One region of the Micromonospora sp. DT178 genome, then DNA from elsewhere that is predicted to be linked to it. Evidence: riboswitches for the same ligand, from Rfam matches in the RefSeq annotation. Region 1 holds a riboswitch; each other region holds the start of a gene.

Region 1 (7,421 bases):
ACGGGAGGGCGAGTTGGCTGCCGACGACCGCGACCGTGGCGGCGCCGAGGCCGGCCCGCAGCAGGGTTCGACGGTCCACTGCGGAATTCTCGACGTGCATGGCATCTCCTCTGCGGCCGGAGGTGGGGGCGGGGCGGCCCCATGAAAAGGAACTCCAGGCATCGCGTGTGCAGTGGAGGATATTGCCAAGACTCGGCGGTACGCCAGCCTTCCGCGCCTGGCAGGATGGCGGGATGCGGCAGGGAGCGGTCGGTCACGTCCGGCTGGTGGAGCGCGAGGGGCGCCGCCTGGTCGAGAAGCGGATGACGCAACCCTCCCGCCACGACACGGAGGTGCTCGCCCTGCGGGCGCTCGCCGACACGGGCATGCCGGTTCCCGAGCTCGTCGAGGTCGGGCCGGGCTCGATCCTCATGACGCTCATGCCGGGTGAACGACTGGACAGCGAGAACGCCGACGTGCGACTCGACGGGCTCCGTGCCTCGGCGACACTGCTCCGTCGGCTCCACGGGCTGCCGCCACCTGACGGGCTGCCGGCCGCGCCGGACGATGCGCTGATCGTCCGCCGCTACCGCGACGCCGGCGGCCCCCCGCTTCCGCTCGCCGTTCCACCGGCCGGTCGCCCGGTGTTCTGTCACGGCGACTGGACCGACGGAAACCTCCTCGCCACGAACGGCGACATCACGGCGGTCATCGACTGGGAGGCGGCCCACCTCGGCGACCCGCTGAGAGAACTGTCGCGTGCGGCCTGGGGCGCCGCGCGGAAGGACCCGCGGTCGTTCGACGTCCTCGTCGAGGGCTACGGAGCCGACCCGGCCATGGTCCGGGCCTGGTTGCCGATCCACGCCGCCGAACTCTGGCTGTGGTTCGCCGAGGCCGGGCCGCCCGAGTACCTCGAACAGCTCACCGCGGAACTGCGGAGCCTGCCCACGCCTTGAGGACGAGACCTACGGCGGGTCGGTCCACCGACGTGACCGGCTCGGCGCTAGAGCACCTGGGAGAGGAAGCGGCGCAGCCGGGGGTGCTCGGCCCGCTCGAAGATCGCGGCCGGCTCGCCGGCCTCCAGCACCACCCCGCGATCCATGAACGCCACGGTGTCGGAGACCTCGCGGGCGAAACCCATCTCGTGGGTGACCACCACCATCGTCATGCCGCCGGCGGACAGCTCGGCCATCAGTCCGAGCACGCCCTTGACCAGCTCCGGGTCCAGGGCGGAGGTCGCCTCGTCGAAGAGCATCACCTGCGGGCGCAACGCCAGCGCGCGGGCGATCGCGACCCGCTGCTGCTGCCCGCCGGACAGGTGCGCCGGGCGGGCGTCGGCCTTGGCCGCGAGCCCCACCAGCTCCAGGTGCTCGCGGGCGACGGCCACCGCCTCGTCCTCACCGAGCCTGCGGATCCGGCGCAGCGCGAGGGTGACGTTGCGCAGCACGCTCATGTGCGGGAAGAGGTTGAACTGCTGGAAGACCATGCCGATGCGCTGCCGCAGGGCGTCCGGGTCGTCGCCGAGCACACTGCGTCCGTCGAGCAACACGTCGCCGCGGTCCGGCTCGATGAGCCGGTTGATCGTGCGCAGCAGGGTGGACTTGCCCGACCCGGACGGGCCGATCACGCAGGCCGTCGCCCCGCGTGCCACGTCCAGGTCCACCCCGCGCAGCACCCGGTGCGACCCGAAGGCCAGGTGCACGTCGCGGACGCTCAGGCTCACCGAGGTCGTGGTGTCGATGCTCATCGCTGGTTCCCTCCCGCCGCACCCGGCAGCGCCAGGTCGAGGTCGTCGTCGGCGTCACCCGGCGCGGTGGCCTGCCGGCCGTGCCGCAGCCGCCGGTCGATCCAGTTGACGGCGTGCGTCAGCGGAACCGTCAGGGTCAGGTAGAACAGCCCGGCGAGCAGCAGCGCGGACTGGTTGCCGGTGTTCGCCGCGTAGTCCTGCCCGATCCGGAACAGCTCCCGCTGGCTGGCCAGCAGGCCGAGGAAGTAGACCAGGCTGGAGTCCTTGATGAGCGCGATCAGCTGGTTCACCCAGGCCGGCAGCACCCGCCGGATCCCCTGCGGGACGATCACCAGGCGCATCGCCTCGCCCCAGGACAGGCCCAGCGCCCGGGCCCCCTCCAGCTGCGCGGCCTCCACCGACTGGATGCCGGAGCGGAAGATCTCGCCGATGTAGGCCGCCGCGATCAGCGACAGCGCCAGGATGCCCAGGGGATACGGGTTGGGCCCCCACACCTGCATGCCCAGCGGCGCCAGGCCGACCCCGATGAGCAGGATCGTCGCCGCGGCCGGCAGGCCGCGGAACACGTCGGTGTAGACCCGCGCCGGCCACCGCAACCATCGGGTACGCGAGATGCCCGCGACGGCCAGCGCCATGCCGAGCACCGAGCCGAGCAGGGCGGCGGAGATCGCCAGGATCAGCGTGTTGGGCAGCCCGACCGTCAGCATCTCGGGCAGCGCCTCGCGCATGGAGTCCGCGTCGAAGAAGGTCTCCCACAGGGTGCTCAACGGATCCATCGTCGCTCCCACCGCCCCGCTCGCTCGTCGTCCGTACGTCTCAGGAGGTGGCCGACGCCGACGGCACCGGCACCGTGCCGCTGCCCGGCGTGAAGTCGGCCGGGATCGGGCGGCCCGGGTAGTACTGGGCCTGCAGGCGGCTCCACGTGCCGTCCGCGATCACCTCGTCGAGGCCCTTGTCCAGCGCCTCGCGCAGCTTGTCGTTGCCCTTGGCGAACGCGTACGCCGTGGGGGCCGGGCTGAGCAGCTTGGCCGCCACGGTGATCTTGCCGCCGCTGTCGGCGGCCGACTTGTCGCCGATCTCGGCCGGGGCGATCCAGGCGTCGGCCGTGCCGGCCTTGAGCTGGTTGATCGCGCCGTTGTAGTCGGGCACCCGGACCGGGTCGAGCCCCTCGCCGGTGGCGTAGTCGTCCTGGACGGTGCCCTGCACGACCACGACCCGCTTGCCGGCGAGCTGGTCGAATCCGGTGATCGACGAGCCGGCCGGCACGTCGAGTCCGAAGTGGCCGAAGTCGTAGCCGTTGCCGAAGTCGACGGTCTTCTTCCGCGCCTCGGTGATCGTGATCGAGGAGCTGCCGACGTCGAACTTGCGGTTGTTGACCTGGGAGAGCAGGGCGGAGAAGTCCGTGCCGACGAACTCCACCTTCAGGCCGACCTTCGCGGCGACCGCGGTGAGCAGGTCGTTGTCGAAGCCGGTGAACCTGCCGTCCTTGAGGTAGACGTTCGGCGGGGCGTCGGTGAGCGTGCCGGCGCGCAGCACGCCCGGCTGGAGCAGGCCATACGGGTTGTCGGCCGCGCCGGCCGCGTCGTCGCCGCAGGCGGTCAGGGCGGTGGCGGCGAGGACGGCGGCCACGCCGAGGGCGGCGGCCCGGGTGAGGGAGGAAAGGATTCGCACAGGTGTCTCCGAACGAGATGTTCCGGCGGCGGGCACGGGCGTGCGTCGCCGGCGGTGCGCCCGGTGGGCGTACCGCTGGGATGGGTCCTGGAAAGAAGGGTGGCGCGGCTAGCGCGCGTCGCCGGGGCGACAGGAGGTGGCGCAGACCCGCATCATGTCGATGTGGCGGCGCCGGGTCAGTGCCGGCGACGTCGGGGCCACGGCGGGGACCGCCGGTGGGGCGCAGATGCGGAAGGACATGGCTCTCCTCGGTCGGTGCCGACCTGGGAACCAGGCCGCGCTTGCACCGGAGCCGCTCCGGTGCCTGGTCCTCACCCGGGGCACCCCTGCGCGGACGAGGGTTGCCGGCCAGCGAGCCGGGGCTTGACGCTGGCGCTCATGACCTGCCGACGAGGCTAGCAGCCCGCCCCGGTGGGCCGTCCAGCCGTTATGACCACCCTCACGCGCCCTCCGGCCGGTCCCCGCTCACTCCTCGATCGCCCCGCCGACCTGTCGCAGGTGCTGCCGGAAGGTGTGGGCGGGGTCGGCGGCGCGGCGGGCCAGGTAGTCGGCGAAGGAGGTCTGCTCCCGCAGCGTCTCCCCGGCGCGGATCCGCCGCGCCTGGACCCGCTCGACGGTCCCGATGCGCTCCGCCGCCGCGAACAGCTCGGGGGCGCGCCCGGCGGGCAGGAACAAGACCCCGTCGTCGTCGGCGACGACGAGGTCGTCGGCGGTCACCAGGTGCGGCCCGACCCGGGCGCTGGTGAGCGTCTCCGGCTCCCGCGGGTCGAGGCGGGCCGGGCCCGCCGGGAGGCTGCCGTAGCTGAAGACGGGCAGGCCGATCTCCACCAGCTCCGGCGTGTCCCGGTGCAGGCCCCAGACGACGAGGCCGGCGATCCCGGCCGCGACGCCCTCCAGCACCGCCAGGTCACCGACGCACGCCTCGTCGCTCCGGCCACCGTTGTCGATGACGAGGACGTCACCGGGGGCGGCGTTGCCGTACGCCTCCAGGAACACGTCCACGCTGCCGTGGTGGCGCACCGGCAGCGCCCGGCCCACGAGGCGGTGACCGGGGACGACCGCCCGGATCCCGGCCGGCGCCGCGCGCGGGGGCACGCCGAGGCGTACGCAGGCGTCGGCGATCAGCGGCGTGGACAGGTCGGCGAAGCGCTCCCGCATGACGTCCTCCCGGCGGTGCCCAGGTCGTGGGCCGTCATCGTAGGGAGGCCGGTCGGCACGGTGGCCAGGGCCAATCCGGCGCGGCTGGCCCCCATCGGTGGCGGCGTTCGGGTCTAGACTGTCCATCGTGATCCCGTCGCACGCCGTCGCCGCCGCGCACGGTCTCTGGATCACCCCGGACCTTCCGCTGTACGGCGACGGCCACGACCGCTCCGACTACGTTCCCTGACCGGCCCGGCACTGCGCCGACCCCGGTCCATCTCCGCCACGCCTTGGGAGCGTCCAGTCATGCCCGGACCCGATCACCGTCAACTCGTACCGCCCGCCGATCAGGCGCCCACCGACCCCACCGACACCTCCGCCCTCGCCGTGCTGCGGGCGCCGCAGACCGCCCGGGTCCTGGCGGCCAGCCTGCTCGGCCGGATTCCGCTGGGCGCCGCCCCGCTGGCCCTGCTCGTCTTCGCCCGGGAGACGATGACGCTGACCGTGGCGGGCCTGCTGGTCGGCGCGTTCACCGCCGGCACCGCCGTGGGCCAGCCGATGCTCGCCCGGCTGGCGCAGCGCTGGCGGCAGCCGCCGGTGCTGTGGCTGTCCGTGACGGCGTCGACGATCGGCTTCGCGCTCACCGCCGCACACGTCAACCTGCCGGTGACCGTGTTCGCCGCCGCCCTGGCCGGGGCGGGCGCGCCGCCCTTCGAGTCGTGCCTGCGGGTGCTCTGGCGCGACCTGCTCCCCGCGCACCGGGTGCAGACCGCGTACACCCTGGACATCGCCGTGCAGGAGACGATCTTCATCCTCGGCCCGGTGGTCACGCTCGCCGGCGTGGGCCTGGCCGGCCCGAGCGGCGGTCTGGCCGCCGCCGCGCTCTTCCAGGCCGCCGGCACGGCGTGGTTCGCCACGACCGACGCGGTCCGCCGCTGGCGCGGCGAGCCGGCGGTACGCCACTGGGCCGGGCCGCTGCGCGCCAACCGGCTCCGGCTGGTTCTGGGGGCACTGCTGCTGGTCGGCGCGGCGGTGGGCAGCGTGACCGTCGCCGCGACCGGGTACGCCGAGTCCGCCGGGGCCCGCTCCTGGGCGGGCTGGCTGCTCGCCGCGCAGGCCACCGGGGCGCTGGTCGGCGGCCTGCTCTACGTACGCTTCGGCGGCCTGCGCCGGTACGCCACCCTGCCGCGCGCGGTCGGGGTCTTCGCCGTCGGCTACCTGCCGTTGCTGCTCACCCCGGCCCCGGCCGTGATGCTGGTGCTGATGGCCGTCAGCGGACTCGCGCTTCCGGCACTGCTGACCATCGCCTTCCTCGCGATCGACGACGTGGCGCCCACCGGCACGGTGGCCGAGGCGTTCGCCTGGGCGGCGACGGCGTTCTCGGTCGGCAGCGCGGGCGGCGCGGCGGTGGCCGGCGCCGTGCTGGACGCGACGGGGGAGGTCACCGTCGGCTTCCTCGTCGCCCCGCTGAGCGCCGTCGCGGCGTGCGGGATCGCGCTGGTGGCCGCCCGCAGGATCGACGGCGGCGGGTCGGCGGGCTGATCCGACGGGCCGGCCGGCCACCGGCGGTGCCGGGACTACTTCCCGCCGCAGCGGGAAAGGGGCGGCCGGGGAGCCGTTCGGATCGGGGGTGCTGTGGAAGCGGTCGTGGTCGGCGTGGTGATCGTGGCCGCGCTCCTGGCGCTCGTCGGCGCGCTGAGCGTCCGGCTGGTGCAGCAGTACCAGCGCGGAGTCGTCTTCCGCTTCGGCCGGGTGCTGACGCCGGTCCGGGAGCCCGGCCTGCGGCTGATCGTCCCGGTCGCCGACCGGATGGTCCGGGTCAGCATGCAGACGACCGTCATCGGTGTGCCTCCGCAGGGGGCGATCACCCGGGACAACGTCACCCTCACCGTCGACGCGGTGGTCTACTACCGGGTCGTCGACCCGGTGAAGGCGCTGGTCAACGTCCGCGACTACCCCTCGGCCGTGCTCCAGGTGGCACAGACCGCCCTGCGTTCGGTGATCGGCAAGGCCGACCTGGACACCGTGCTCGGCGACCGGGACCGGGTCAACGCCGAGCTGAAGGCGGTCATCGACGCGCCGACTGAGGGACCGTGGGGGCTGCTGATCGAGCGGGTCGAGGTCAAGGACGTCGCGCTGCCCGAGGGGATGAAACGGTCGATGTCCCGCCAGGCCGAGGCGGAACGCGAACGCCGCGCCCGGGTGATCGCCGCCGACGGCGAGTACCAGGCGTCCCGCCGGCTCGCCGACGCCTCCCGGGCGATGGCGAACACGCCGGGGGCCTACCAGTTGCGGCTGTTGCAGACGGTGGTGGACGTGGCGGCGGAGAAGAACAGCACCCTGGTGATGCCGTTCCCGGTGGAGCTGCTGCGCTTCTTCGACAAGTTCACCCGGGGCGCGGAGCCACCGGCGGCGGAGCGCCCGCCGGTCGGGCGGCCGGAACCCGCCGCGCCGGTGCCCGGTGACGGCCACCGGCGCCCGCAGGCCTGATCCGGGGCGGCGGGCAAGGCTCTCAGACCCCGGCCGCCGACTCCGCGGCCGGCTCGCCAGGCTGCGCGGGTACGACCGCCGTCGACAGCCGCGGCATCGTGAACACGAAGCGGGTCCCGTCGCGGTACCCCTCGTCCAGGCTCAACGTGCCGCCGTGGAACTCGACGACCTTCTTGCACACCGCGAGCCCGATGCCGGTGCCCGGGTACGTGCCCCGGGGGTGCAGGCGTTGGAAGATGACGAAGATCTTCTCGGCGTACCGGGGGTCGATGCCGATGCCGTTGTCCTCGACGGCGAAGGACCAGGCCTCCCCGGTGTCCGTCACCGTCACCCGGATCAGCGGCGCCCGCTCGGGGCTGCGGAACTTGACCGCGTTGCCCAGCAGGTTCTGCCA
Region 2 (7,421 bases), on a different contig from region 1:
CGACCGGGTCCGTACGGCGCGTCCGCACCGACTCCCGGCCCGACTCGTACGCGCGACGGAGCCGTCCGCGTATCTGCTCGAAGCGGCTCAAGCGCACCTCCTGGCAAGAGACCGGCCCGCCCACGCCGGTGGGCGGACAGGATACGTCCGACGACGCCACCGTAGGGCAGGTCCGCCACACATTGCCCCCGGCCCCCGGCGCGTAACCGCCCACGGCCGGCCGACCGGGACACGGTAGCGTCTCCGGCGTGACCGCCGACCAGAATCTCGACTCCAAGCTGCCGATCCGCCTGCTGCACGACCGTGTGCTGGTGCGGATGGAGGGGAGCGAGGGTGAGCGACGCTCGACCGCCGGCATCGTGATTCCGGCGACCGCCGCCGTGGGCAAGCGCCTGGCCTGGGCCACCGCCGTGGGCGTGGGGCCGAACGTACGCGCCATCGTCTCGGGCGACCGGGTCCTCTTCGACCCCGACGACCGCTCCGAGGTCGAGTTGCACGGCCGCGGGTACGTGCTGCTGCGCGAACGCGACGTGCACGCCGTGGCCGCCGAGCGGGTGGAGAACGACTCCACCGGCCTCTACCTCTGAGCCCACCCCCGCCCCACCCGCCCGGATGAGGGCGCCGGTGCCGTTTGCGTCGCTCCCCGCCGGGAAGCCAGCCGCATCACCGGCCCTGGGGAGGGACGCGATGCCGGTACTCGTGAAGAAGATTCTGCTCTGGGGGAGCGTCGCGTTCCTGATCTACTTCATGGCCTTCCGGCCGGAGGGCGCGGCGGAGATGTTCAAGGCGATCGGGGCAGGGCTGATGGCGATGGCGCAGGGCCTCGGTGACTTCCTCACCAGCCTGATGACCTGACGACCGGGGCCGACCTCACAGGGCGGCCCCGGTCCCGGGGTCAGGGCGTGGCCGGCGGCTGGGTCAGGGGCGACCGGGGGGCCACGGCGCCGGCGGCTGCTGGCCGTGCCAGCCGGGCGGGCCGAAGTTGGCCGGGTGCGCCGGGGGCGGCGGCGGGACGAGCACCACCGGGATCGGCACGACGGGCTCGTCCGGCGCCTCGACCGTCCGCTGCGTGCCGTCCGGGAACCGCAGGTGGTAGCGGTGCCCGTCCCAGATCCCCGCCGGCGCCTGCGGGTCCCGGCCCACGAAGAACGACCGGTACGCGCCGATCGCCTCCAGCAGCTCCCGTTCCTCCCGCGCGGTCCGCTCCCGGTCCACCGGGCGGCGGTCCAGGCCGCGCAGCGCGCCGTCGCGCAGCAGCGCCAGCCGGGTCGCCGCGAACTGGTAGCCGCGCATCGCCTTCAACCCGCCGTCGCCGGCCACCCGCTTGGCCCACACCCGGGCCGCGTGCCGCCGTCCCAGGCTGCTCAGCGCCGCCACCTCCGGCGGGGTGAGCCAGCCCGCCCGGACGTAGTCGGGCAGGGTCCGCTCGGTGAGCCGCCCCTCCCAGGCCCGTAGCCACACGGCGAGCCCGACCATGCCGAAGAAGACCGGCACCATCACGCCGATGAACCCGTACAACATGATCAGCGTCTCGCCGGTGGCCTGGGTGAGCGTCGGCAGCAGGTTCCAGAGCCCGTGCAGCATCATCGCCAGCAGCAGGCCGGCGAGCGGCGCGAGCACCCGCACCCACCGGCTGGCGGCGCGCGCGGCGATACCCAGCCCCACCCCGGTCATGGAGGTGAACAGCGGGTGGGCGAAGCCGAAGAGCAGGATCCGGACGATGAAGATGGCGATGACCTGCTGGGTGCCGGTCGCCGGCCCGTACCGCTCCACGCCGGTGGCGTAGCCGTAGCCGCCCAGGTAGAGGATGTTCTCCACCATGGCGAACCCGATCGCGGAGAGCCCGCAGTAGACCAGGGCGTCGGTGATCCCGGAGAACTCCCGCCGGCGGAAGATCAGCAGCAGGATCGGCCCGAGGGCCTTGGTCAGCTCCTCGATGAACGGCGCGACCAGCACCGCGGTCAGCGCGGTCGGCAGCCCCCAGTCCTCGAACAGCCCGGCGGAGAACTCGTTGACGGTCAGCGAGGCCGCGGTGGAGACGAACGCGCCCCAGGCGAAGCAGAAGACCAGGTATTTCAGGGGCTCCGGCTCGTAGCGGTCGAGCCAGAGGAAACAGCCCACCAGCACCGGAACCGGGAGGATCGCGGCCACCACGCCGATCAGCAGCGCCTCGACGCCCAGGTTCTCGCCCAGCGTGAAGACCATGAACAGCGCGCACGCCGCGATGAACAGGACGGTGCCGGCCAGCACCAGGGCCCGGCGCCACCCCAGCCGACGCAGCGGCATCCGGGGCCCGGCCCCGCCGGGCGGCGGAACGGCGGGCGCGGTCGGCGACGGCGGCAGGGGTGCGCCGGGCGGGGTGTCGGCCATGCGGTCAGCGTAGCCATCCCCGGCCGCCTGGTCCGGCCGCATTCACCCGGCTATGCTGCCGGCAGGTCACGAGCGCCAGCGTCAAGCCCCGGCTTGCTGGCCGGCAACCCTCGTCGAGTTCGCGGTGGGGTGCCCCGGGTGATGACCGGGCCCGGCCCGATCCGCGCGCCGGGCAAGCGCGGACCCCGCCCGTGTGCGCCCACCCGGGGTCCCTGGACCCGGAGGTCGGCCATGACCGTCACCCTCGTACCCCCGCCCGCGCCGCAGCCGCCCGCCGTCGCCGCCCCGCTCGACGTGCTGGGCGTACCCGGCCAGGTGAACCTCGACTACGCGGCCACCGCGCCCTGCGCGCGGGCCGCGGCCGACGCGGTAGCCGAGCTGCTGCCCTGGTACGCCAGCGTGCACCGCGGCGCCGGGGCGCTGTCGCGGCGCTGCACCCTCGCCTACGAGCGCGCCCGGCAGACGGTCGGCGACTTCCTCGGCGCCCGAGCCGACGACCACGTGGTCTTCACCCGCAACACCACCGACGCGTTGAATTTGCTGGCCCGGGCGTTGCCCGCCGGCACGACGGTGGTCACCTTCGGCGGGGAGCACCACGCCAACCTGCTGCCCTGGCCGCGGGGCTCGGTCCGGCTGCCGGTGCCGGAGGAGCCCGCCGGGGCGGTCCGCGCGCTGGACGCCGCGCTCGGCGAGCTGCGCAGGCCGGACGCGAGGGGCCCTTCGGGGCCCGCCCGCCCCGGCGCCGGGCAAGGCCCGCCCGTGCTGGTCGCGGTGACCGCCGCGAGCAACGTGACCGGCGAACGCTGGCCGGTGGCCGAGCTGGCCCGGGTGGCCCGGCGGCACGGGGCCCGCATCGCGGTGGACGCCGCGCAGCTCGCCCCGCACGCGCCGGTGGACGTCGCCGCCCTCGACGTCGACTACCTCGCGCTCTCCGGCCACAAGCTGTACGCGCCGTTCGGCACGGGGGTGCTCGTCGGGCGGGCGGACTGGCTGGACGCCGCGCCGCCGTACCTGGCCGGCGGGGGCGCCACCAGCCACGTCGGGGCGGCCACCCACGACGTACGGTGGGCGACCGGCCCGGCCCGGCACGAGGCGGGCACGCCGAACCTGCTCGGCGCGGTCGCCCTGGCGGCGGTCTGCGCCGCGCTGGCCGACGCCGACCGGGCCGCCCTGCACGACGCCGAGCAGGCTCTGCTGACCCGGCTGCGCGCGGGCTTCGCGGCCCTGCCGCACGTGCTGGAGTTGCGCATGTTCGGGCCGGCCGCGCCCCGGGTGGGGATCGTGTCGTTCGTGGTGGCCGGCCGGGACTCGGCGGAGGTGGCGGCGGAACTGGCGGCGACGTACGGCATCGGGGTGCGCGACGGCCTCTTCTGCGCCCACCCGCTGGCCCGGCGGCTGCTCGGCGAGGCGGCCGCCCGCAGCGGTCGGCGGGACCTGCCGCCGACCGCCCTGCGCGCCAGCATCGGCCTGGGCAGCACGACCGGGCACGTGGACCGGCTGCTCGCCGCCCTCGCCGCGCTGGCCTGACCGGCCCACGCCCCGTTTCTCGTACCGGAGCCGGCGGGGCGGCCGGCTCCGGTACGGGCCCCGCGCGCAGCGGCGGGTACCGTCAGGCCTCCCCCACCGCCGGTGCCGGCGCGCGGTCGCGGGTGCGCTGGATCAGCACCACACACGCCAGCACGGCCACCGCCGCCGCGATCGAGGCGGGGGTGACGGCCTCGCCGAGCAGCAGCGCCGACCAGAGCAGGGTGAGCACCGGCTGGGCGAGCTGGATCTGGCCGACCTGCGCGATGCCGCCCCGGGCCAGGCCCGCGTACCAGGCGAAGAAGCCCAGGAACATGGAGACCACGGTGAGGTAGCCGAACGCCGACCAGGCGACGGGGTCGGCGCGCGGCGGAGCGGCCACGGCGGCGACGACCATGACGGGCACGGTGACGGGCAGCGAGAGCAGCAACGCCCAGCAGATCGTCCGGGCGCCGCCCAGCTCGCGGGCGAGCGCACCGCCCTCGGCGTAGCCCAGGCCGCAGAGCACGACCGCGGCGAGCAGGAACAGGTCGGGCGGGGCGAGGGCCCCGCGTACCGCGCCGCTGGCGCCGAGGAAGGTGAGCACCGCCAGCAGCCCGCCGGCGCTGGCGACCCAGAACAGCGGCGGCGGTCGCTCGCCGGCCCGCAGCACCGCGAACACGGCGGTCATGGCGGGCAGCACGGTGATGACGACCGCGCCGTGCGCGGAGGTCTGGGTGATGAGCGCCAGCGAGGTGAACAGGGGGAAACCGACGACGACGCCGAGGGCGACGACCGTCAGCCGCCGCCACTGACCGCGCGTGGGTGGCGGGGCGCCGGTGGAGCGCAGGTACGCCCAGGCCAGCAGCGCCGCGCCGACGGCCCGGCCGAAGGCGACGAACCACGGGTCGAGCTGCTGCACGGCGACGCGGGTCGCGGGCAGCGACATGCTGAAGGCGAGCACGCCCAGCGCGCCGAGGGCGAGACCGACCGTCCGGTCCGCCGTTACCGTGGTCCTGACAGTAGCGCTACTGTTGCCGTTCATGAATGACGGTAACGCAGCCGACCGCGTCGTCCAAGACCTGCGCGCGCTCGCGGCCGTCGCGGAGCCCGGCACCCGGCTGCCCTCGGTGCGCGAGCTGACCGCCCGGCACCAGGCCTCCCCGGTCACCGTCGCCGAGGCCATCCGGCAGCTCGTGGCCCAGGGGCTGGTCGAGACTCGGGCCGGCAGAGGCACCTTCGTGGCCGCCCCGCCCCGCGAGTGGCACGCCCCCGACCTGTCGTGGCAGACCGTGGCGCTCGGCCCCCGCCGACCGGGCGAGGACGAGATGCAGGCGCTACTGGCGTTACCGCCCGCAGGAGCGATCCCGCTGTCCGGGGGTTACCTGGACGCGGAGCTGCAACCCGCCGCCGCGCTCGGGGCCGCGCTCACCCGCGCCGCCCGGCAGCCCGCGTCCTGGCAGCGCGGGCCGGCCGAGGGGCGCGAGGACCTGCGCGCCTGGTTCGCCCGCGAGGCCGGGGCCGGGCTGCGCGCCGGGGACATGGTGATCTGCCCGGGCGGACAGGCCGCGCTGTCGTCCGCGCTGCGGGCGCTCGCCGCGCCCGGCGACACCCTGCTCGTCGAGTCGCCGACCTACCTGGGCGCACTGGCCGCCGCCCGGGCAGCCGGCCTACGGGTGGTGCCCGTGCCCGCCGACGCCGACGGGGTACGGCCCGACCAGCTCGCCGCCGCGTTCGCCCGCACCGGCGCCCGGCTGTTCTACTGCCAGCCGCTGTACGCCAACCCGCACGGCGCGACGCTCGCGGATCACCGCCGGGCCCGGGTCGCCGAGGCCGTACGCGACGCCGGGGCGTTCCTGATCGAGGACGACTACGCCCGCGACCTCACCATCGACGGCCAGGCCCCGCCGCCGCTGGCCGCCGACGACCCCGACGGGCACGTCGTCTACCTGCGCTCGCTGACCAAGTCGACCGCCCCCGGGTTGCGCGTCGCGGCGATCGGCGCCCGGGGCCCGGCCGGCGCCCGGCTGCGGGCGGCCCGGCTGCTCGACGACTTCTTCGTCGCCGGGCCACTGCAACAGGCCACGCTCGACTTCGTCACCGCCCCGGCCTGGACCCGTCACCGCAGCGCCCTGCGCACCGCGCTGCGGACCCGCCGGGAGGCGCTGCTGACCGCGCTCCGCCGGCACCTGCCGGAACTGGCCCGGCAGCCGGTCCCGCGCGGCGGCATGCACCTCTGGGTACGCCTGCCGGAGGGCACCGACGACGTCGCGCTGGCTGCCGCCGCGGCCGCCGAGGGCGTCGTCGTCTTCCCCGGCCGCCCCTGGTACGCCGCCGAACCCCCGGCCCCCCACCTTCGCCTCACCTACGCCGCCGCCCCACCCGACCTCATGGACGAGGCCGTCCACCGTCTCGCCCGCGCCCTGCGGGCCTGACCGGGGACACTCGCCCGCGTCCTGCGGGCCCGACCGGGCGACGCGGGCATGGGTCATTCGCCCGCGCCCTGCAACCTGACCGGCGACGGGGGGTGCGGGTCAGCCGAGCGGCGGGGCGGCGGGCGGCTTCGGGCCGTCGTCCCGCTCCCCCTCGTTGCGCGGCCGGTCCTGGTCGCCGAAGGACTGCCGGACCCCGCGGTTCGCCTCCTCCTGGGTGACGCCGGAGGCCACCATCAGGTCGCTGGCGGTGGTCCGCACCTGCGCGATCACCACGCTGCCGGAGAAGCCGACCCCCTCGGCGTACGCCCGGCCGGCCTCGCTGACGGCGCGCAGCGCCCGCTCCCGTGCCTGCTCCGGCTCCTCGCCGACGGCGAACTCGTGCTTGAGCAGGCGTACCGACTCGGCGAGATGGGACACCGCGTCGGGCATCGTCTCCGGGATGGGCTCCTCGTCCTCGATCAGGGTCACCGCGCGCCGGGTCAGCGTGCCGGCGTTGCGCATCGCCCGGTCGATCGGGTCGGCGGCGTCGGCGTAGTGGGTGAGCTCGTCCCGCCGGTGCCACCGGGCCGGGGAGAGCATGGCGGTCTCCTTAGCCCCCTCGATGGCCTCGGTGAAGGCGCTCAGCTCATCCTGGTTGTTGCGGAGCCGATCCAGGGCCCGCTGGGCCTTGTCCCGGTCCCGTTCCCGCAGGGCGTCCGCGGCCATGTCGAGCTGGGCGGCGAGCAGGTCCAGGGCGGGCCGGGCGGCCCGGTTGATGACCCGCAGCGGATTGAGCGGCAGCAGGATGGCGGTGACCAGCAGCGCGATGCCGCCGCCGACGAACGCGTCGATGAACCGGGGGATCTCCAGGTTCTCGGTCGACGGGCTGAGCGTGACGATCAGCACCGCCGTGGCCGCCGCCTGGATGACGATGGCCACGCTGGCGCCCGCGAAGATGGTCAGCACGATGGCCAGGGTGACCACCAGGCCGAGCTGCCAAGGGCCGGTGCCGAGCAGGTAGATGAGGAAGTCACCGACGGCCACCCCGATCGCCACCCCGACGATCAACTCCACCGTACGGCGGAACCGCTGGCCGACCGAGGCGGCGAGGGTGCCGACCGCGGAGATCGGCGC
Region 3 (7,421 bases), on a different contig from region 1:
CTCCGGCGTTGGGTCGCAAGAACTGAAAGTCTCCGGCGAAACGCCCTCCCGCACGGAGCATCTTGCGCCGTCCGGTTCCTGCCGTCAAGTCCTTGTCGGCGCGTTTTCCGCACTCACAGCGAAAACCCAGTTACCCCCCGAATCCCCCACCCCCACCCTCGGACCCCGGGGTCCCGAGCGTCGATCATGAGGTTGGCGGCACTGTTCGCGATCGACTTCGCCGCCAACCTCATGATCGACGCGGAGAAGGGCGCGCGGCCAGGGTGGAGGTGGGGTGGGGGGTGGGGGTGGGGTGGGGGTGGGGGTGGGAGAGGGTCAGCCGAGGAGGCCGGCGTCGCGGGCGGCGCGCAGGGAGGGCTTGATGCGGTGGGTGGGGCCGACCTCGCCGGCCACCGCGTCGAGGGTCTTGAGGCCCTCGCCGGTGTTGAAGACGACAGTCTCCGCGGTCGGGTCGAGGCGGCCGGACTCGACCAGCTTGCGCAGTACGGCCACGGTCACCCCGCCGGCGGTCTCGGCGAAGACGCCGGTGGTCCGGGCCAGCAGCCGGATGCCGGCGCGGATCTCGTCGTCGTCGACGTACTCCATCCAGCCCCCGGTGCGGCGCACCGCCTCCAGCGCGTAGACGCCGGCGGCCGGGTCGCCGATGTTGAGGGACTTGGCGATGCCGGTCGGCTTGACGGGCGTGATGGTGTCGGTGTCGGCGTGCAGGGCGGTGGCGATGGGGTTGCAGCCGGCCGACTGCGCGCCGAACACCTTCCAGCCGCCGGCCGGCGCCTCGACCAGGCCGATCTCCACCAACTCGGCGAACGCCTTGTCGATCTTGGTGAGCAGCTCGCCGGAGGCCATCGGGATCACCACCTGGGCGGGGATCCGCCAGCCGAGCTGCTCGGCGACCTCGTAGCCGAGCGTCTTCGAGCCCTCGGCGTAGTACGGGCGCACGTTGACGTTGACGAAGGCGGTGTCCTCGAACTCGTCCGTCTCCACCAGCTCGCCGCAGAGGCGGTTCACGTCGTCGTACGAGCCGTCGATGGCGACCAGTTCGCCGCCGTAGACGGCGGTGGTGATGACCTTGCCCTGCTCGAGGTCGCCGGGGATGAAGACCACCGAGGGCGCGCCGGCCCGGGCGGCGTGCGCGGCGACCGAGTTGGCCAGGTTGCCGGTGGAGGCGCAGGCGTAGCGGCTGAAGCCGAGCGCACGGGCGGCGGTCAGCGCCACCGAGACCACCCGGTCCTTGAACGAGTGGGTCGGGTTGGCGCTGTCGTCCTTGACCCAGAGCGGGGCGGTGATGCCCAGCTCGGCGGCGAGGTTCGGGGCGGCCACCAGTGGGGTGAAGCCCGGGTCGAGGGTGACGCGGGTGGCCGGGTCCTGGCCGGCGGGCAGCAGCGCCGCGTACCGCCAGATGTTCTGCGGGCCCGCCTCGATCTGCTCCCGCGTGACCGTCGCCAGCGCGGCGGCGTCGTAGTCGACCTCCAGCGGGCCGAAACACTCGTAGCAGGCGTGCTGGGCGGCGAGCGGGTAGCGGGCCGAACAGGCGCGGCAGACCAGGGCGCGGGCGGGGCTGGCGGCGGTGTCGATGCCGGAGGGGGCGAACGTCGACGTCATGTCGAGGGTCCTCTCATCTTTCCCCGCATCGCACCCTGCGGCGGGGACGGAATTGGCACCTGCCCCGCCGGTCGCTCTGCGGTGAGCGCGCGGGGTGGTTGCCGGGGCGTCGTCGGGCCGTATCCCTCAGCCCCTCTGGATGAGGTATGCAGTTGTGCCATCGAGTCTAAGCACCGACGCCGCCCGGATCGACGGGAGATCCCACGCTGTGAGCGATCCCGCAGCCGCCGTCGGGCGGGCGGCGGACCTTCCTCGACGGTACGGATTCAGGCGGTCACCGAGCGGGAGTCGGCGGGGCGTCGGGCGCGCAGCGCGGTGTCGACCGCCCACGCGCCGGGACCGAACACGGCGATCAGCAGGAACGACCAGCAGAACAGGACGGCCAGCTCACCGCCGTTGCGCAGCGGGAGCAGCGCGTCGGGCTGGTGCACCACGAAGTACGCGTAGGCCATCGAGCCGGACGCCAGCAGGGCCGCCGCCCGGGTCAACAGCCCGACGAGCACCAGCCCGCCGCAGACCGCCTGGATCAGCGCGGCCCACCACCCCGGCCACTCGCCGAGTGGGACCGCCTCGCCGGTGCCACGGCTGCCGCCGAGCACCCCGAGCAGCGAGGCCAGGCCGTGGCAGAGGAAGAGCAGGCCGACGACGGCGCGGAACAGGGACAGGGCCGGGCCACCGATCCGGTCAGTGAGCATCAGGGCACCTCCGGGCAGGACGACGGGACGACACCAGGATGCCGTCGGACATTTGGCGATGTCGATCGAATCCCCCTCCTTGGGAACGCTCCCACGGTGAGCCGACGCACCGTCCACAGAGGCGCTGGCGCGGGCCCGTTACCGTGCGGGCACATCGACGGAAAGGAACGCGCGATGCGTCGCAAGCTCGTCCCGGTGGTGGCGCTCTCCATGGCCTGCCTGCTGGCGCTCACCACCGCCTGCTCCACCGGCAACCGCAAGAAGCGGAACCGGTCCGCCGACCGGCCCGCCGGCACCGCCGCCAAGCGGGACGACGTCGACACCACCCCGGCGACCACCCGGGCGACCCCGAGCCCTCGCCGCACCGGCGACCGGCTCACCTGCCTCGAACTGCGCGACACCCGGGTCGGCAGCAGGAAGGTCCGCTACCGGGAGTACGCCGCCCCGATCCGCCTCACGGACGGCCGGTGGGCCGACCGGAACGGCACGACGGTGGAGTTGCAGAGGCCGTGCGCCGTCGGCGATCTCGACGGCGACGGCGCGGGCGACGCGATCGGCGTGGTCATGCTCGACGGCGGCGGCACCGGCCGCTTCTTCACCCTCGCCGCCTGGCTCAACGTTGACGGCGAACCGGACTACCAGGCCCAGGTCGACCTCGGCGACCGTACGCCGGTGGAGAGCGTCAGCGTGCGCGACGGCAGGGCGACGGTGGTCTACCTGACCCGGCCGGCGGACGGCCCGATGGCGGAGCTGAGCATCCGGCGCACCGCCGTCTACCAGCTCAGGGGCACGACGCTGGCCGAGCTGAGCCACACCGACGCCCGGGTGACCGGGGCGTCCGGCGACGGGGGCACCGCCGACGCCCCGGGCGCGGGGGACACGGTCCCCGACGCCGACTCCCCCACCCGCAAGCGCAGGTCCCGCTCCCGCTGACCTCCCCGGGAACTTGTCGCCTCAGTCCGGGACCGGCCGGTGGACTGGTGGCCTCGGCAGCCGCACGCTCCTGGTGGCCGGGCAGTTCTGCTGACTCACCTCGCCGAGGCAGCCCCACCCCGAGGTCGGCACGCGCTCGAAGTACTGCACGGGCTGCGACGGGATCGCCTCGGTGGTGAACGTGCCGGTGCCGCTCGGGATGCGCTGCTCGTGGGAACCGGTCGTGTCGGTGTACGAGGCGACGATGTGCCACTCGCAGGTGTGGGTGGACACCTCCGGCTGGATGCGGAACGCCATGTTCGACTGACCGTTGCCCAGCTCGACGACGTTGCGACGGAAGTAGAGCTGGCCCTCCTGCGGCTCGCCCTCGTCGAGGACGTACGGGCCGTGCGGTTTGTCCGTCGGCCCGCCGGTCAGGTCCCACAGCAGGCCCTGCCGGGACTCGGCACCCGCCGGGGGGATGACGACGACGGTCTGCGCGGTGGGTGCGCGGCACGAGTCCTTGACGGCGGTCATGTTGTTGATCGTGAGTCCGGCCGCGCGGTCGCTGTTGAGGTTCAGGTCGAACGTCTGGGCATTGCCGCGGTTCTCGTTGCCGTCCTCGAAGGGCGCCACATAGGACGCGTCCTCGACGATCCGGCCGCCGAGCGGCTTCATGAACTCCCACACCCGCGACGCGTCGCCGTTCAGGGCGGTCAGGGTGGCCTGCTCGCCCTCGGTCAGCGGCCGGTCGAGCAGCACGGCGAATGCCTCGGGCAGGAACTGGTCGTAGTCGAGGGGAGTGACGGTGGGCACGAACGCGGACTGCTCCCGGTCGACCGCCTGCTGAGCCTGCCTGTCCGAGCGGGCCCGATCGGTGGCCGTCGACCGGTCCAGGAGGAGGTTGGCGTGGTAGGCGAACAGCACGCCGAGCACGACGACGACGGCGGCGACGGTCGCGTACACCGCACGCTGCTTCGGCGGAAGCCCGCGAAACCCGGGCAGGCGCTCATCCGCCAGCACGGCCCAGGCCTTCGCCCCGGGCGACGGCCCGGCCGGCTGCGCCGGTGACGGTACGGGCGGAGACACCGACGCCGGCCCACCCGGCGGCACGGGCGGAGACACGGACGACGACTCGGCCGGCGGCACGGGCGAAGACACCGACGACGGCTCAGCCGGCGGCACGGGCGAGGACACGGACGGCGGCTCGACCTGCGGCACGGGCGGGGACACGGACGACGGCTCGGCCGGCGGCTCAGGTGGCGGCACGGCGGGAGGAGTGGCCATACCCGATTCTCACCCACCGGCACCACTCCCTCACCGAGAGCGTCCGGACGATGTCCGGACAGGAGCGCCGCACCCGCCGCCACCTCGCCCGGGTGTTCCGGGCCGGTTGATGTCGTAGGCGATTCAGCTCGACAGGAACCGCAGGGGTGACCCGCTCCGGCCGGTCGCACCGACGGGGCAGCTCGACAGGGCCCACCGAACCTCCACCGGGCGGGTGTCTGCGGATCGGTGGCGCGCCGGCCGGTGCGATGATCGGGCGATGGCACTCCCCGCGCGCCGACTCGCGCGCCGACCCGCACGCCGGCCCGCGGACCGACCTGCACCGGGCTCTCGCGGCGGCGTTCCAGGTCCGGCACGGACGGTCGGGCTCGCGATCGCCGGCCTCGTCCTGCTCGGCGCCTGTGCGCCGGCGACCGACCCGCCGTCGGCCGACCCGCCATCGGCCGACCCGCCATCGGCCGATCCGGCACCGACCACGATGCCCGGCACGATGCCGACAGCGTCCGCGACGGCGACGGCGTTCTGGGCCACTCCCACTACCGAGTGCCCGGCATCCGGCGTCCGGATCAGTTCGCCGGGCACCAGCGCCGCGATGGGTCTGCGCGCGCTCGGCCTGGAACTGGTCAACTGCGGCACGAAGCCCTACCGGCTCGACGGCTACCCCGTGCTGCGCCTGTTCGACGGCGACGGCGACCCCATACCGGTCCGGGTGGTCGACGGGGCCAAGGAGATCACGTCGGGCTTCGACGACCCGCCCCGGCCGTTGACCCTGCGGCCCGGCGAGCGGGCCGGCGCCGCCGTGCTCTGGCGCAACCTGGTCACCGATTCGACGGTCGTCGCCACCAACGGCGAGCGCCTGGAGGTCGCGCCCGCCGTGGGCGTGCCCGCGCAGGTCGTCGGCCTGGACGGGCCCATCGACCTCGGCAACACGGGTCGGATCGGCGTGAGCGCATGGAAGAAGAGGGCGCCCGACCCGGCACCGACGCCGACCCGGCTGGACAGCCCGGTGCCGGGCAGGTCGGCGCCGGGCAGCCCCGTGCCGCTGCCGTGAGGCGTCCAGCCCCGCACAGCAACACGCGGCCGACCCCGGCGTCTCAGCTGGTGACGTCCTTGCGGGTGAAGCGCCAGAAGGCGAGCCCCCAGAACAGCGTCGCGTAGCTGATCGCCGAGATCGCGCCGCGTACCACGTCGTCGGTCTGCACCGGCGTCGACAGCAGCCCCAGCCAGGCGGTGCTGTAGTGCGTCGGCAGGAACGCGCGCAGCGCGCCCAGGGCGGTGATCTGGTCGAGGATGCTGGAGAGGATCCAGAGCAGCACCGCGCCGCCGACCGCGCCCAGCGCGGCGTCCGTCACCACCGACAGCAGGAACGCCAGGCCGGCCACCACCAGGAGTACGACCGCCAGGTAGCCGAGCACGCCCAGCAGCCGCAGCAGCCCCTCGCCCGGTTCGAGCTGGGCCGCCACGGTGCTACGCAACGGCTCCCAGCCGTAGCGCAGCGTGCCGATCAGCAGGGCGGTGCCGGCGAGCAGCAGCAGCGCCAGGGCCGAGTAGACGAGCGCGACGAGCAGCTTCACCGTCAGCAGGCGGGCCCGGGGCACCGGCACCGCCAGCAGGTAGCGCAGGCTGCCCCAGCTCGCCTCGCTGGCCACCGTGTCCCCGCAGAACAGCGCCACCACCACGACCATCAGGAACGACGCCGAGACGAAGATGGTGAAGAGCGTGAAGTTCAGCCCGCCCGACGTGGCGAACTCCACCAGGCTGCCGAACTCCCCGCGCCCGTTGTCGTCGTCGTCGCCCGTGTCGAACTGGAACGCGATCAGGATGATCAGCGGCAGCAGCACCATGAAGCCGAGCGCGAGCTGCGTACGCCGCCGGGAGGCCTGCCGCCGGAACTCGGCGCCGAACGGCAGGGTCGCCGAGGGCCGGTAGCCGGCCGCCGCTCCCACCGTGGGTGACGTGCCCGCCATCATCGGTCCCCGCTTCCCCGAGAGTTTTCGCCCACCAGGGCGAGGAACGCGTCCTCCAGGCGGCGCCGCGGCACCACCCGGTCCACCCCGATGCCGGCCCGGACCAGCTCGGCGACCACCTCGCTGCGGGCGGTGCCGTTGGTGTCCACCACGAGCTGCCCCTCCCCGTCGGGAAGCACCCGCACCCCGTCCAGGCCGTCCAGCACCGCCCGGGCGGCCTCCGGGTCGGTCACGTCGAAGAGCACGCTGGGCGACTCGCCCACGATCTCCTCGACCGGGCCCGAGGCGACGATGCGGCCCTTGTTCACCACCACGGCGTGCGTACAGGTCTGCTCCACCTCGGCGAGCAGGTGGCTGGAGACCAGCACCGCCCGGCCGTCGGTGGCGTAGCGCTGGAGCACCCGGCGCATCTCCGCGATCTGCGGCGGATCGAGCCCGTCGGTCGGCTCGTCGAGCACCAGCAGCTCGGGCAGGCCCAGCATCGCCTGCGCGATGGCGAGGCGCTGTTTCATGCCGTGGCTGTAGTTCTTGATCCGCCGGTGCACGGAGTCGCCCAGGCCGGCGATCTCCAGGGCCTCCTCGAAGTGCGCGTCCTCGGCCGGCCGCCCGGTGGCCCGCCAGTACGCCTTCAGGTTCGCAAGCCCCGACAGGTGCGGCAGGAAGCCCGGCCCCTCGACCAGCGCGCCGATCCGGGACAGCACCGGCGACCCGGGCACCAACCGGTGCCCGAAGACGTAGATCTCGCCGGCGGTGGGCTGGGTCAGCCCCATCAGCACCCGCAGCGTGGTGGTCTTGCCCGCGCCGTTCGGGCCGAGCAGGCCGACGACCTGACCGGGGTGCACCTCGAAGTCCACGTTCGAGACGGCGACGAAGCCGTCCGCGTACTCCTTGCGGAGCTGCCGCACGGCCAGCGGGACGCCCGCGTACGCCGGGTGCACGGAACTGTCCTGGCGGCGGT

What was found. Region 1 has a riboswitch for S-adenosylmethionine ahead of ACLQ22_RS16945 (ABC transporter substrate-binding protein). Riboswitches for the same ligand answer to the same signal wherever they lie in the genome.
Region 2: linked by a shared signal. The riboswitch ahead of ACLQ22_RS04290 (aminotransferase class V-fold PLP-dependent enzyme) and the one ahead of ACLQ22_RS16945 (ABC transporter substrate-binding protein) in region 1 are both predicted to bind S-adenosylmethionine.
Region 3: linked by a shared signal. The riboswitch ahead of thrC (threonine synthase) and the one ahead of ACLQ22_RS16945 (ABC transporter substrate-binding protein) in region 1 are both predicted to bind S-adenosylmethionine.

What each region holds. Positions count from the first base shown of each region.
Region 1 covers NZ_JBNCKV010000008.1:95,522-102,942, reverse strand. Annotated here, with positions in the region: gene ACLQ22_RS16965 (peptidoglycan recognition protein family protein) at 1-79, opposite strand, end outside; gene ACLQ22_RS16960 (phosphotransferase family protein) at 234-935, shown strand; gene ACLQ22_RS16955 (amino acid ABC transporter ATP-binding protein) at 983-1,720, opposite strand; gene ACLQ22_RS16950 (amino acid ABC transporter permease) at 1,723-2,502, opposite strand; gene ACLQ22_RS16945 (ABC transporter substrate-binding protein) at 2,543-3,397, opposite strand; SAM riboswitch class IV at 3,670-3,781, opposite strand; gene ACLQ22_RS16940 (RraA family protein) at 3,863-4,555, opposite strand; gene ACLQ22_RS16935 (MFS transporter) at 4,844-6,079, shown strand; gene ACLQ22_RS16930 (SPFH domain-containing protein) at 6,173-7,027, shown strand; gene ACLQ22_RS16925 (sensor histidine kinase) at 7,050-7,421, opposite strand, start outside.
Region 2 covers NZ_JBNCKV010000002.1:115,322-122,742, reverse strand. Annotated here, with positions in the region: gene ACLQ22_RS04310 (AI-2E family transporter) at 1-160, opposite strand, end outside; gene ACLQ22_RS04305 (GroES family chaperonin) at 249-587, shown strand; gene ACLQ22_RS04300 (hypothetical protein) at 688-855, shown strand; gene ACLQ22_RS04295 (PrsW family intramembrane metalloprotease) at 919-2,412, opposite strand; SAM riboswitch class IV at 2,435-2,555, shown strand; gene ACLQ22_RS04290 (aminotransferase class V-fold PLP-dependent enzyme) at 2,602-3,897, shown strand; gene ACLQ22_RS04285 (DMT family transporter) at 3,980-4,918, opposite strand; gene ACLQ22_RS04280 (PLP-dependent aminotransferase family protein) at 4,917-6,308, shown strand; gene ACLQ22_RS04275 (FUSC family protein) at 6,408-7,421, opposite strand, start outside.
Region 3 covers NZ_JBNCKV010000002.1:90,163-97,583, reverse strand. Annotated here, with positions in the region: gene thrC (threonine synthase) at 316-1,602, opposite strand; SAM riboswitch class I at 1,613-1,748, opposite strand; gene ACLQ22_RS04185 (DoxX family protein) at 1,869-2,297, opposite strand; gene ACLQ22_RS04180 (hypothetical protein) at 2,472-3,230, shown strand; gene ACLQ22_RS04175 (hypothetical protein) at 3,252-4,175, opposite strand; gene ACLQ22_RS04170 (DUF4232 domain-containing protein) at 4,987-5,547, shown strand; gene ACLQ22_RS04165 (ABC transporter permease) at 5,591-6,466, opposite strand; gene ACLQ22_RS04160 (alpha/beta fold hydrolase) at 6,463-7,421, opposite strand, start outside.